3 regions of the Nesterenkonia maliinae genome follow, and region 2 is predicted to be linked to each of the others. Evidence: riboswitches for the same ligand, from Rfam matches in the RefSeq annotation. Region 2 holds a riboswitch; each other region holds the start of a gene.
What was found. Region 2 has a riboswitch for S-adenosylmethionine ahead of ACHAA4_RS10445 (O-acetylhomoserine aminocarboxypropyltransferase/cysteine synthase family protein). Riboswitches for the same ligand answer to the same signal wherever they lie in the genome.
Positions count from the first base shown of each region.

Region 1: linked by a shared signal. The riboswitch ahead of ACHAA4_RS06300 (methionine ABC transporter ATP-binding protein) and the one ahead of ACHAA4_RS10445 (O-acetylhomoserine aminocarboxypropyltransferase/cysteine synthase family protein) in region 2 are both predicted to bind S-adenosylmethionine.
Region 3: linked by a shared signal. The riboswitch ahead of ACHAA4_RS06275 (acyl-CoA dehydrogenase family protein) and the one ahead of ACHAA4_RS10445 (O-acetylhomoserine aminocarboxypropyltransferase/cysteine synthase family protein) in region 2 are both predicted to bind S-adenosylmethionine.

Region 1 covers NZ_JBIMEY010000002.1:389,281-392,543, reverse strand. The annotation lists gene ACHAA4_RS06310 (MetQ/NlpA family ABC transporter substrate-binding protein) at 1-50, opposite strand, end outside; gene ACHAA4_RS06305 (methionine ABC transporter permease) at 281-949, opposite strand; gene ACHAA4_RS06300 (methionine ABC transporter ATP-binding protein) at 949-1,830, opposite strand; SAM riboswitch class I at 1,838-1,937, opposite strand; SAM riboswitch class I at 2,059-2,171, shown strand; gene ACHAA4_RS06295 (ABC transporter ATP-binding protein) at 2,181-3,077, shown strand.
Region 2 covers NZ_JBIMEY010000005.1:81,621-84,883, reverse strand. The annotation lists gene ACHAA4_RS10445 (O-acetylhomoserine aminocarboxypropyltransferase/cysteine synthase family protein) at 1-1,187, opposite strand, end outside; SAM riboswitch class IV at 1,320-1,454, opposite strand; gene ACHAA4_RS10440 (hypothetical protein) at 1,622-1,828, shown strand; gene ACHAA4_RS10435 (hypothetical protein) at 1,937-2,299, shown strand; gene ACHAA4_RS10430 (hypothetical protein) at 2,384-2,674, shown strand; gene ACHAA4_RS10425 (FAD-binding oxidoreductase) at 2,756-3,263, shown strand, end outside.
Region 3 covers NZ_JBIMEY010000002.1:382,494-385,756, reverse strand. The annotation lists gene ACHAA4_RS06275 (acyl-CoA dehydrogenase family protein) at 36-1,313, opposite strand; SAM riboswitch class I at 1,319-1,405, opposite strand; SAM riboswitch class I at 1,666-1,752, shown strand; gene ACHAA4_RS06270 (flavin reductase family protein) at 1,761-2,291, shown strand; gene acs (acetate--CoA ligase) at 2,332-3,263, shown strand, end outside.

The DNA of each region.
Region 1 (3,263 bases), on a different contig from region 2:
GCGGTGGACAGGACTGCGCCGGTCAGGATCGCGGGGCGTCGAGCGTTCATGGGTGTGAGCTGCTTTCTCTTGCTGGGCAACAAGGGGCCCAGAGGGTGTGCGGAGATGACCAGGGCGCGACGTCGGGCGCCAGCCCCGGGGTGTGGAGATCAGGTGTGGTGATGGAGCGCGGTGAGCCTGGAAGGCGGAGGACCGGCCTGCAGGAATCTGGTCAGGCTCTGCTCCTGATCAGGCGGTGATCCTGGGCCACGCGGTATGTCGGCTCAGCCGGTGCGGTGGCTCAGGCGGTGATGCGCCGGTCCGAGGCGCGGGCGACCCGCGTGCCGGTGAACTGCACCAGCGAGACCAGCAGCACCATCAGCACGATGGCCGCGATCATGGTGGGGGTCTCGTATCGGTAGTAGCCGTACCGGATGGCCAGATCCCCGATCCCGCCGCCGCCGACCAGTCCCGACATCGCCGAATAGGAGATGAAGCTGACCGTGGTGATGGTGATGGACCCGATCAGTCCGGGCTTGGCGTCGACCAGGAGCACATTGCGGATGATCTGTCCGCGGGTCGCTCCCATGGCCCGGGAGGCTTCGACCGCGCCGGAGCCCAGCTGGGTGATGTTCTGCTCGACGAGGCGCGCGAAGTACGGGATCGCATTGATGGTCAGCGGGACGATCACCGCGGCGGTGCCCACCGACGTGCCCACCACGAACCGGGTGAACGGGATGATCGCGATGAGCAGGATCAGGAAGGGGAAGGACCGGATCATGTTGACCAGTCCGGAGACGATGGCGTGGGAGCGGGGTCGCGGCGCCAGCCCGTCGGGGGCGTGGACGAAGAGCCAGATGCCCAGCGGGGTGCCGAGCAGGACTGCCACCGGGATGGCGACCGCGATCATCGCGAAGGTCTCCAACATGGCCTGGTTGATCTCGGGGAGTCGTTCGATGACGAGGTTCATCAGCGCACACCCCCTGTCGAAGCGGCGAGCGCGGTGTGCTGGGACCGGCGTGCATAGCCCGTCTGCGCGGCGTCCGGGTCCTGCGGATCAGCTGTCGACTCGTGCGCTCGGGGGCCGCTGCGGTCCAGCCGGATCCCATCGGTGAGCAGATACTTCCCGATCGAGGTGCGGGGGTTGAAACCCTCCCGGCGAAGCTCCGAGGCGGGGAACTCCTCCACCACGCGACCGTCCTCCATCACCGCGACATTGTCGGCGAGGGCCTTGATGACTTCCATCTCGTGGGTCACGATCACCACGGTGATGCCGAATTCACGGTTCACGTCAGCCAGGTACTGCAGCACGGTGGCCGTGGTGAAGGGGTCCAGCGCGGAGGTCGGTTCATCGCAGAGCAGCACCTCCGGCTTGGTGGCCAGCGCCCGGGCGATCGCCACCCGCTGCTTCTGGCCACCCGAGAGCTGTGCCGGATAGACGGAGGTCTTGTCGGTGATGTCGACGATCTCCAGCGCTTCTGCGGCCCGGCGGAGACGCTCCCGCCGGTCCCTGACCCCGGCGAACTTCAGTGAGAGCTCGACGTTCTGCGCGACGGTGAGGTTGTTGACCAGGTTGAACCCCTGGAAGATCATGCCGATCTGGTGCCGGGCCTGGCGCAGGGCCGCGTCATCCAGGCTGGTCAGCTCGGTGCCGGCGACGCTCACGGTGCCCGATGTGGGGCGTTCCAGCAGGTTGATGTTGCGTAGCAGCGTGGACTTCCCGGCGCCTGAGAACCCGATGATGCCCTGGATGCTGCCTCGCGGCACCTCAAGGCTGACGTCATCGACTGCGGTCAGCGGCTCCCTGCCGCGGGCGGCGAAGGTCGTCGAGACATGGGTAAGCGAAATCATGAGGCATGCTCCATCGGTCCTGGCGTTAGCACCCGGCCGAGGCTGTGAGGCCCTCCGGGTTGCTGCGACGTCTTCGAGCCAGATCTCTCAGTCGCTCTGGATGGTTGAGTGCCCTCACTCTAAGGGCGAACCTGGGCGAAAAGTCAAGTCGGGATATGTGTTGCGTTTTGTCTCATTGAGTGAGCGTGACATTGATCGGATTCCCCGGCTGGGCGTAGTCTGATCCGCGTACCATCCCGAGCGGCCGAGAGATCTGGCTCGTCGACGCCGCAGCAACCCAGGGAGGGACCCCTCAGATGAGGAGTCTTTTCGCCGGGTGCTACCGCCAGGATCGATGGGAGTATCCTCTGATGATTTCGCCTGCCTCCACCCTGAACGGCACCGCCGCAGTCACCCCTGCGCACACTGCCGACACCTCAGACACCTCCGAGGTCTCTGCCGCGCCCGCTGAAGCGCCGGCGAGCCGAGCGCAGTACACCTCGCTGGACGTCAAGCTCTCCGGCGTCGGCCGGGGCTTCGGCTCCCGCACCGTGCTGCGCGACGTCAGCCTGCAGATCGCCCCCGGCGAGGTGCTGGCGATCTTGGGGTCCTCCGGCTGCGGCAAGTCCACGCTGCTGCGCGCCGTCGGCGGTCTCGACACCGGAAGCACCGGTGAGATCCTGATCAACGGCTCCCCGGTGCAGCGCTATGACGAACGCACTGCGGTCGGGTTCCAGGAGCCGCGACTGCTGCCCTGGCGCTCGATCCACAAGAACGTCAGTCTGGGCCTGCCGCGCAGCCTGTCCAAGTCCGAGGGCCGCGAACGCGTCAATGAGCTCCTGGAGCTGGTCGGGCTCCATGACCGTGCGTCGCTGCGGCCCCGGGAGATCTCCGGCGGCATGGCACAGCGGGCGTCGCTGGCCCGCGCCCTGGCCCGCCGCCCCGGCGTGCTGCTGCTCGACGAGCCCTTCGGCGCCCTCGACGCACTGACCCGGCTCAAGATGCAGGACCTGCTGCTAGATCTGCATGCGCAGACCGGCACCACGGTGCTGCTGGTCACCCACGACGTGGACGAGGCGCTGCAGCTCGCAGACCGCGTGCTCCTCCTGGGCAAGGATCCGGCCGATCCCGACCCCGCCGAGGGCGCCACGATCGCTCGTCTGCTGAACGTGCCCGGTGAGCGTCCGCGCGATCGCGCCTCAGCCGAACTGGCGGCGCTGCGCGGTGAGCTCTTCTCCGGGCTCGGCGTCGACTCACACAGCCACTGACCCCACCACTGACCCCGTGGAGAGACCGCCGGGCGCAGCCCTGACCCTCCCAGCACCAGCACCGAAGCGCACCGGCCAGCTGTCCGATGCACTCTTCGCTCACCCTTCGGTCGGATCCCGGTCATCACCGGACAGCCGATCTCTTCAGAGGCATCCACCCGCTTGCACCTGACATGCACGACTCAG
Region 2 (3,263 bases):
ACCAGCGAGCGGACGTCGCCCACGTTGGCCACCAGCGAGTGCAGCTCCAGGGCGTCCACGAACGCCTGGCCCGCGCGGGCCTGCGCCTCGACGTCGTCGGCTGCTCCGCCGGCGAGCTCGAAGGCCAGCACCGCCCCGGACCCCCGGGGCAGGTACTTCTGGGCGCGCTCGAAGCAGGGGCTCGAAGGCAGACCGGAGTAGTAGACCCGCCGCACGTCCTGGTGGGCCTCGAGGTATTCGGCGACCTTCTGGGCGTTCTCGACGTGGCGCTCGATCCGCAGCGAGAGCGTCTCCAGGCCCAGGTTGATCTCGAAGGCGTTGTGCGGGGACAGCGCCGGGCCGAAGTCGCGCAGCAGCTGGACCCGGGCCTTGAGGATGAAGGAGAGGTTGACGCCGAAGATCCCCTCCGGCCCGAGATCCCGGCCGAAGACCAGCCCGTGGTAGCTCTCATCGGGGGTGGAGAAGCCGGGGAAGCGCTCCGGGTGCGCGAAGTAGTCGAAGCGCCCGGAGTCCACGATCACCCCGGCGATGGCGGTGCCGTGTCCGCCGAGGAACTTCGTCGCCGAGTGCACGACGACGTCGGCGCCGAAGTCGAAGGGACGGATCAGGTAGGGCGTGGTCAGCGTGGAGTCGATGATCAGCGGCGCCCCGAACTCGTGCGCCACCGAGGCGACGCCTTCGATGTCGAGCACGTCGCCGCGCGGGTTCGCCACCGCTTCGCCGAAGAAGGCCACCGTGTTCTCCCGGGTGGCGGCGCGCCAAGACTCCAGGTCATCGGGGTCCTCCACGAAGGAGACCTCGATGCCGAACTTCGGCAGAGTGTGCTTGAAGAGGTTCTGCGTGCCGCCGTAGAGCGTGGGCGAGGCGACGATGTGGCTGCCGGCGTGGGCGATGTTCAGCAGCGCCAGCGAGGTTGCGGCCTGTCCGGAGCCGACGGCGAGCGCCCCGACTCCACCCTCGAGGGCGGCGATCTTGTCCTCCACGGCCTGGACCGTGGGGTTGCCGATGCGGGAGTAGACGGGGGCGATCTCTTCGAGGCCGAAGCGACGCGCGGCGGCGGCGGTGTCGGGGAAGACGAAGGAGGTGGTCTGCTGGATCGGCAGCGCCCGTGCTCCGGTGACCGGGTCGGGAGCGACTCCGGCGTGGATCTGCTGGGTCTCGAACTGCCAGTTGTTCTCGTTACTCAAAAGATTCTCCGTTCAATGCGGCCCAGGACCTGGACCGGATATGAACGTCGCTGCCGGTGATAGAGCTGCCGGCGCTGAATCCTGTACGGCCCTGTCCTGAGGACTGGGGTGAAAGGGCCCGCACTGGTGTGTGGCCCGCGCTTGCCACGGTCAGTCGATGAAGCTTCTACGAAGACTGCCGCAGCCAGGTCGTCACCCGGGGCACCCCACCGCGAACTGGAGGGTTGCCGGCCAGCAAACCGGGGTTTTGCGCTGGCACTCTTGACCTAGGCATAAGTCTGCACGGCGGAATGCTTGCGTGCAAGTGCTGACTCCAGGTGGGATTCGCAGTTCGTCATGTTCCCCCCTCCCTGCTGGCAAAAAATCGTAGAGCTGTTGCTTTGTCGTAGCGCTCTATCCCTACGATCTCCCACAGCGCTACGATTTCTGCGAGCGTGGGGGGCGAGCCGGGGGTCGCGGTCTTCCCGGCCGACATTCTCGGGGAGTCCTCCGCAGGAGAGGGATACGTCCTCAACGGGGAGGACTGCGCCGAGGGCGACGACATCTGGCTCGGAGGAAGCCCCGCCCGATCGATGACCTATCGGGTCCCCGATCAATGCGATGAGGACGTCCAGCAGTGGCAGGTCCACACTGAGGGCTGATCCGCCAAAGACCTTCCGAAGCCCACGGATCTCTGCCACGGTAAGACCATGGCAGGTTCACGGAGACTCGCTGGCGCGACCGCGGCCTGGGCCGTCCTCGGAGCAACCATGATTGGTTGCACCACCGGCCTCCAGGACCCGAACGCCCCGGCGGGCGTCCCCAACTACGTCGTCGAGGACGCTTCCGGGCCCGATATGGGCCTGCAGGGACGCATCGCAGAGATCCGCGGGTGCTACTACATCCAGGGGCCTGCTCCCGAGCATGCCCTCACCCTCGCGCTCTTCCCCGCCCATGAGCTCGAAGAGGCTCCCGACGGGGCGGAGTTCACGTGGCGGGGCGTTGAATATTCCGCCGGCGATGACATCACGGTAGGCGGAGGCGGACCGGGCCCGGATATCTACGACGTCCCCGAGGAGTGCGACGACGATGCCGAGCGATGGCTGGTCACGCCCTCCACCCCCCGCCCCTGAGACCGACGACCTCTTATCCTTCAGCGCCAGAGGATGTAGCGTGGTTTCGCGAACGTGGACCCCCATCTCTTGGACACCTATTTCATGCTTCACACGACGCTTTCTGCGTTCCTCGGACTGAACCCCACGATCACCTCCTCCTGGATCGACATCGCGTGGTGGGCCATACCGGTCCTCTACGCCAGCCTCGTCATCTGGGCCGCTGTGGAGCTCGTCCGGAACAGAAGCCTGGACTTCGCACCGAAGATCGCATTCGCCTTTCTGCTGGTTCTCGCCCCGTTCATCGGCTCGATCCTGACCATCCTGCTGGTCCGGACCCACGCCACGGGCCGCACCCCGGATTCAAAAAATCGTAGAGTAGCTGCTTCGTCGTAGCGCTCTAGCTCTACGACCCGCCACAACGCTACGACTTTTCACCCCGGGGCGGGGGCGCGCCCTGACCTAGACTCATCTCCCATGAGCGCCTCCGACAACGATGTCCTGACAGCCCTGCGCAGCGCCTTCGCGCCGCATGCCCTGACCACCGACCCGGGCGAGCTCGACGCCCACGCGGTGGACAAGGGACCGCTGGAGCATTGGCAGGTACACCCGCCGCGCGCCGTCGTCTTCGCCGAATCGACCGAGGACGTGCAGAAGCTCGTGCGGCTCTCCGCCGAACACGGCTTCGCGCTGATCACCCGGGGCGCGGGAACGTCGGTCTCGGGTGGGGCCAACTCCACCGAGGGCTCCGTGGTGCTGAACCTGACCCGGATGAACCAGATTCTCGCGATGCGACCTGAGGACGAGGTCGCCGTGGTCGAACCGGGCGTGATCAACGCTGATCTGAACTCGGCCGCCGCAGAGCACGGGCTGATGTACGCGCCGGACCCAGCGAGCTACCGCATCTCCACCATCGGCGGAAACGTCGCCACCAACGCCGGCGGGCTGCGCTGCGCCAAATACGGGGTGACCCGCGACTCGGTGC
Region 3 (3,263 bases), on a different contig from region 2:
GGCCCCGGCGGACGGGAGGCAGGTGCAGGTGAGGTTCAGGCGCTCGGTGCGGCGCTGACCGTGGCGTCTGGCGGGCTGGCCGGGGCAGGTTCATCGTTCAGCGTCGGCTCGCCGACGCTCCACAGTCGGACCGGCTCGGAGCCGTTGACCCGGTGGTCCCCCGCGATCCGGGCCTTATAGACCCAGGGGTTGTGACTGGTGACGGTGCGGGCGTTGCGCCAATGCCGGTCCAGGCCGCGGGACTGGCTCACCCCGGAGGCACCCAGGACATCGAAGATCCGGGTGACCGCCTCCAGCACGGGACGGTGCAGCGCCACCTGGGCGCGGCCCGTGGCGAGCTCCACGGCATTGGCGGCGGCGATCTGCGCGTCCTGGGCGCTGGTCCGCGCCGCGAAGGCGGCATCCAGGCTCGCGGCGGTGGCGAGCACCTGCGCCCGGGCCAGCGCCGCGACCGCATCCACCTCCCCGACGGCCTGGAGCAGCTGCGGATCCGTGCGCGGAGTGCGGGTGTTGGCGTGGGAGAAGGTCCGCGAGCGCTCATGCAGCAGCGCCGCGGCGTCCCGGGCCGCGGCCTCGGCGACGCCGGCGAGCACGATCAGCAGGAAGTGCTGGTAGAGCGCGGTCTGGTAGGGGAACCGATCGGTCAGCCCGCGCAGCTCGGCCTCCTCCACCACGGCATCGGTGAGCCGCGCCGTGCCGGAGCCGGTGGTGCGCTGGCCGAAGCCGTCCCAGTCGTCGTCGATCTCCACACCGGGCTGGTCCCGGCGCACCAGCACCGCGAGCTCTCGACCTGCGGCGTCCCGGGCGGTGACGTCGAGCCAGTCCGCGAAGATCGCCCCTGTGGTGTAGTACTTCACCCCATTGACCACGTGCCCGGCATCGGTCTCGGTGACCACCGTGCCGGACTGGTGGAAGCCCCCCTTGCCCGGCTCGGTCCACGCGTTGCCGACCAGCTCCCCGGCCGTCAGCCGCGCGAGCCAGCGCTGCACGAGCGGCGCGGGGTCGGACTCAGAGTCAGCCTCGGTACCTGCGCGCCACAGCAGATCCTCCTGGACCGCGAAGTGACCGCGCAGCACCTGCGGAATGTTGCTGTCCTGGGCGGCGAGCTCCAGGAGGACCTGGGTGGTCTGCACCCAGTCCAGGCCGAAGCCACCCGCCAGCTCGGGCACGCGGAGCCGCCCGATGCCGGCGGCGACGAGGTCCTTGACCTCCTCGCGGGCCAGCTCACGGCTGCGCTCCCGGTCGAGCGCGGAGAGACCGACACGCTCGACGGCGTCACGCAGAATCTGAGGCACAGGCAGTTGAATGTTCATTCTTTCCTCCATCGATTCTGGCGGTAGCACCCGGCATGTCCGGGTTGCTGCGACGTCTTCGGGCCAGATCCCTCAGTCGCTCTGGATGGTGATGACGCTAAATATAGAGGGTCTTGGGGCTCATCCGTCAAGTTCAGATGACGCCGCATGTCTGAACTCAGCTGCGCCTCGGCGCCCACTTGACGATCGATATTCATGAACGCCGATGCGGTGGATCTTCAAGGAGTCCTAGTTTGTTCATCGGACGAATCGTGGGCGAACGGGGCGCCGACCCGTCCCTGGAATGTCATGCGGCGTCTCACAGTGCGAACAATTCTTGCTGGGGAACGGGACCACGCGTAGCGTTGAACCGTAACCATCCCGAGCGGCTGAGAGATCTGGCTCAGAGACGCCGCAGCAACCCGGACACGCCGGGTGCTAACGCCAGGACCGATGGAGTTGATCTGCATGTCTGTTCCTGCTCGCACCCTCGAGAACCCCGCTGACGCATCCCGCGTGGATCCCTTTGCGCTGCGCCATGCCCTGGCCCAGTTCCCGCAGGGCGTCGTCGCCGTCGGCGCGGAGGTCGACGGGACCCCCGAGGCGATCATCGCGTCCACCTTCACCGTGGGCGTCTCGCTGGAGCCGCCCCTGGTCACCCTGGCGGTCCAGCACAACTCCTCCACCTGGCCGAAGCTCGAGCACAGCGGAGGCGACCTGGGCATCTCGGTGCTCGGCCGCGACCAGAACGGGCTGTGCCGACAGATCGCGTCCAAGGATCGGGCCAACCGCTTCACCGGGGTGGACTACCAGCTCCATGGCTCGGCGCTGCTGCTCGACGGGGTCCCGATGTGGCTGCGCACCCGGATCTATGACCGGGTCCGCGCCGGAGACCACGACATCATCGTGCTCGAGATCCTGGACCTCGGCTTCACCGAGGGGGCCCCTGGACTGGTCTTCCACCAGCACGAGTTCAAGACCCTGACCACCCTGAGCTGACTCGAAGGACCCTTTCTTGACCACCCACACCCGCTTCACCGTGCCCGCAGACCCGCTCGGCGCGGACGTCCACCAGTGGACGGACCCGCAGGATGAGGACCAGCGCCTGGCGTTCTGGTCCGCCGCGGCGACTCTCCTGGACTGGGAGACCCCCTGGGAGACCACCCGTTCCTGGACGCCGCCGAACCCGGTGACCCGGCGCGGCCCGACGATCGGCTGGTACGAGGGCGGGACGCTGAATGCCGCGGTGAACTGCGTGGACCGGCACGTCGCCGCCGGACGCGGGGAGAAGATCGCGCTGCACTTCGAGGGCGAGCCCGGAGACCGCGAGGACGTCAGCTATGCCGAGCTCGGACGCCGGGTCAACCAGGCGGCGAACGCGCTGACCGCGATGGGCATCACCCGCGGGGACCGTGTGGTGATCTACCTCCCGGTGCTCGTCGAGACCATCGTGGTCACCCTGGCCTGCGCCAGGATCGGCGCGGTGCATTCCCTGGTCTTCGGCGGTTTCTCCGCCGAGGCGCTGAAGTTCCGCGTCGAGGACACCGGGGCGAAGCTGCTGGTCACCACCGACGGACAGTTCCGCCGTGGCAAGGCCGTGCCGGTTAAGGCCAACGCTGATGCCGCCGTCGCCGGGGCCACCGCCGAACATGGCGGCAACCTCGAACACGTCCTGGTCATCAACCGCACCGATTCGGTCGTGGAATGGACACCAGGACGAGACCTCTGGTGGCACGAGGTGGTGGAGACCGCCTCCACCGAGCACACCCCGGAGTTCTTCGACGCCGAGACCGAGCTGTTCATCATGTACACCTCCGGGACCACCGGCAAGCCCAAGGGCCTGGTGCACACCACCGGCGGGTACCTCACCGGAGCGCTCTACACCTACCTGCGACTCTTCGCCCACCCTGACCCGGCTCGACGCCCCGAGGACGTCCACTGGTGCACCGCGGACCTGGCCTGGGTCACCGC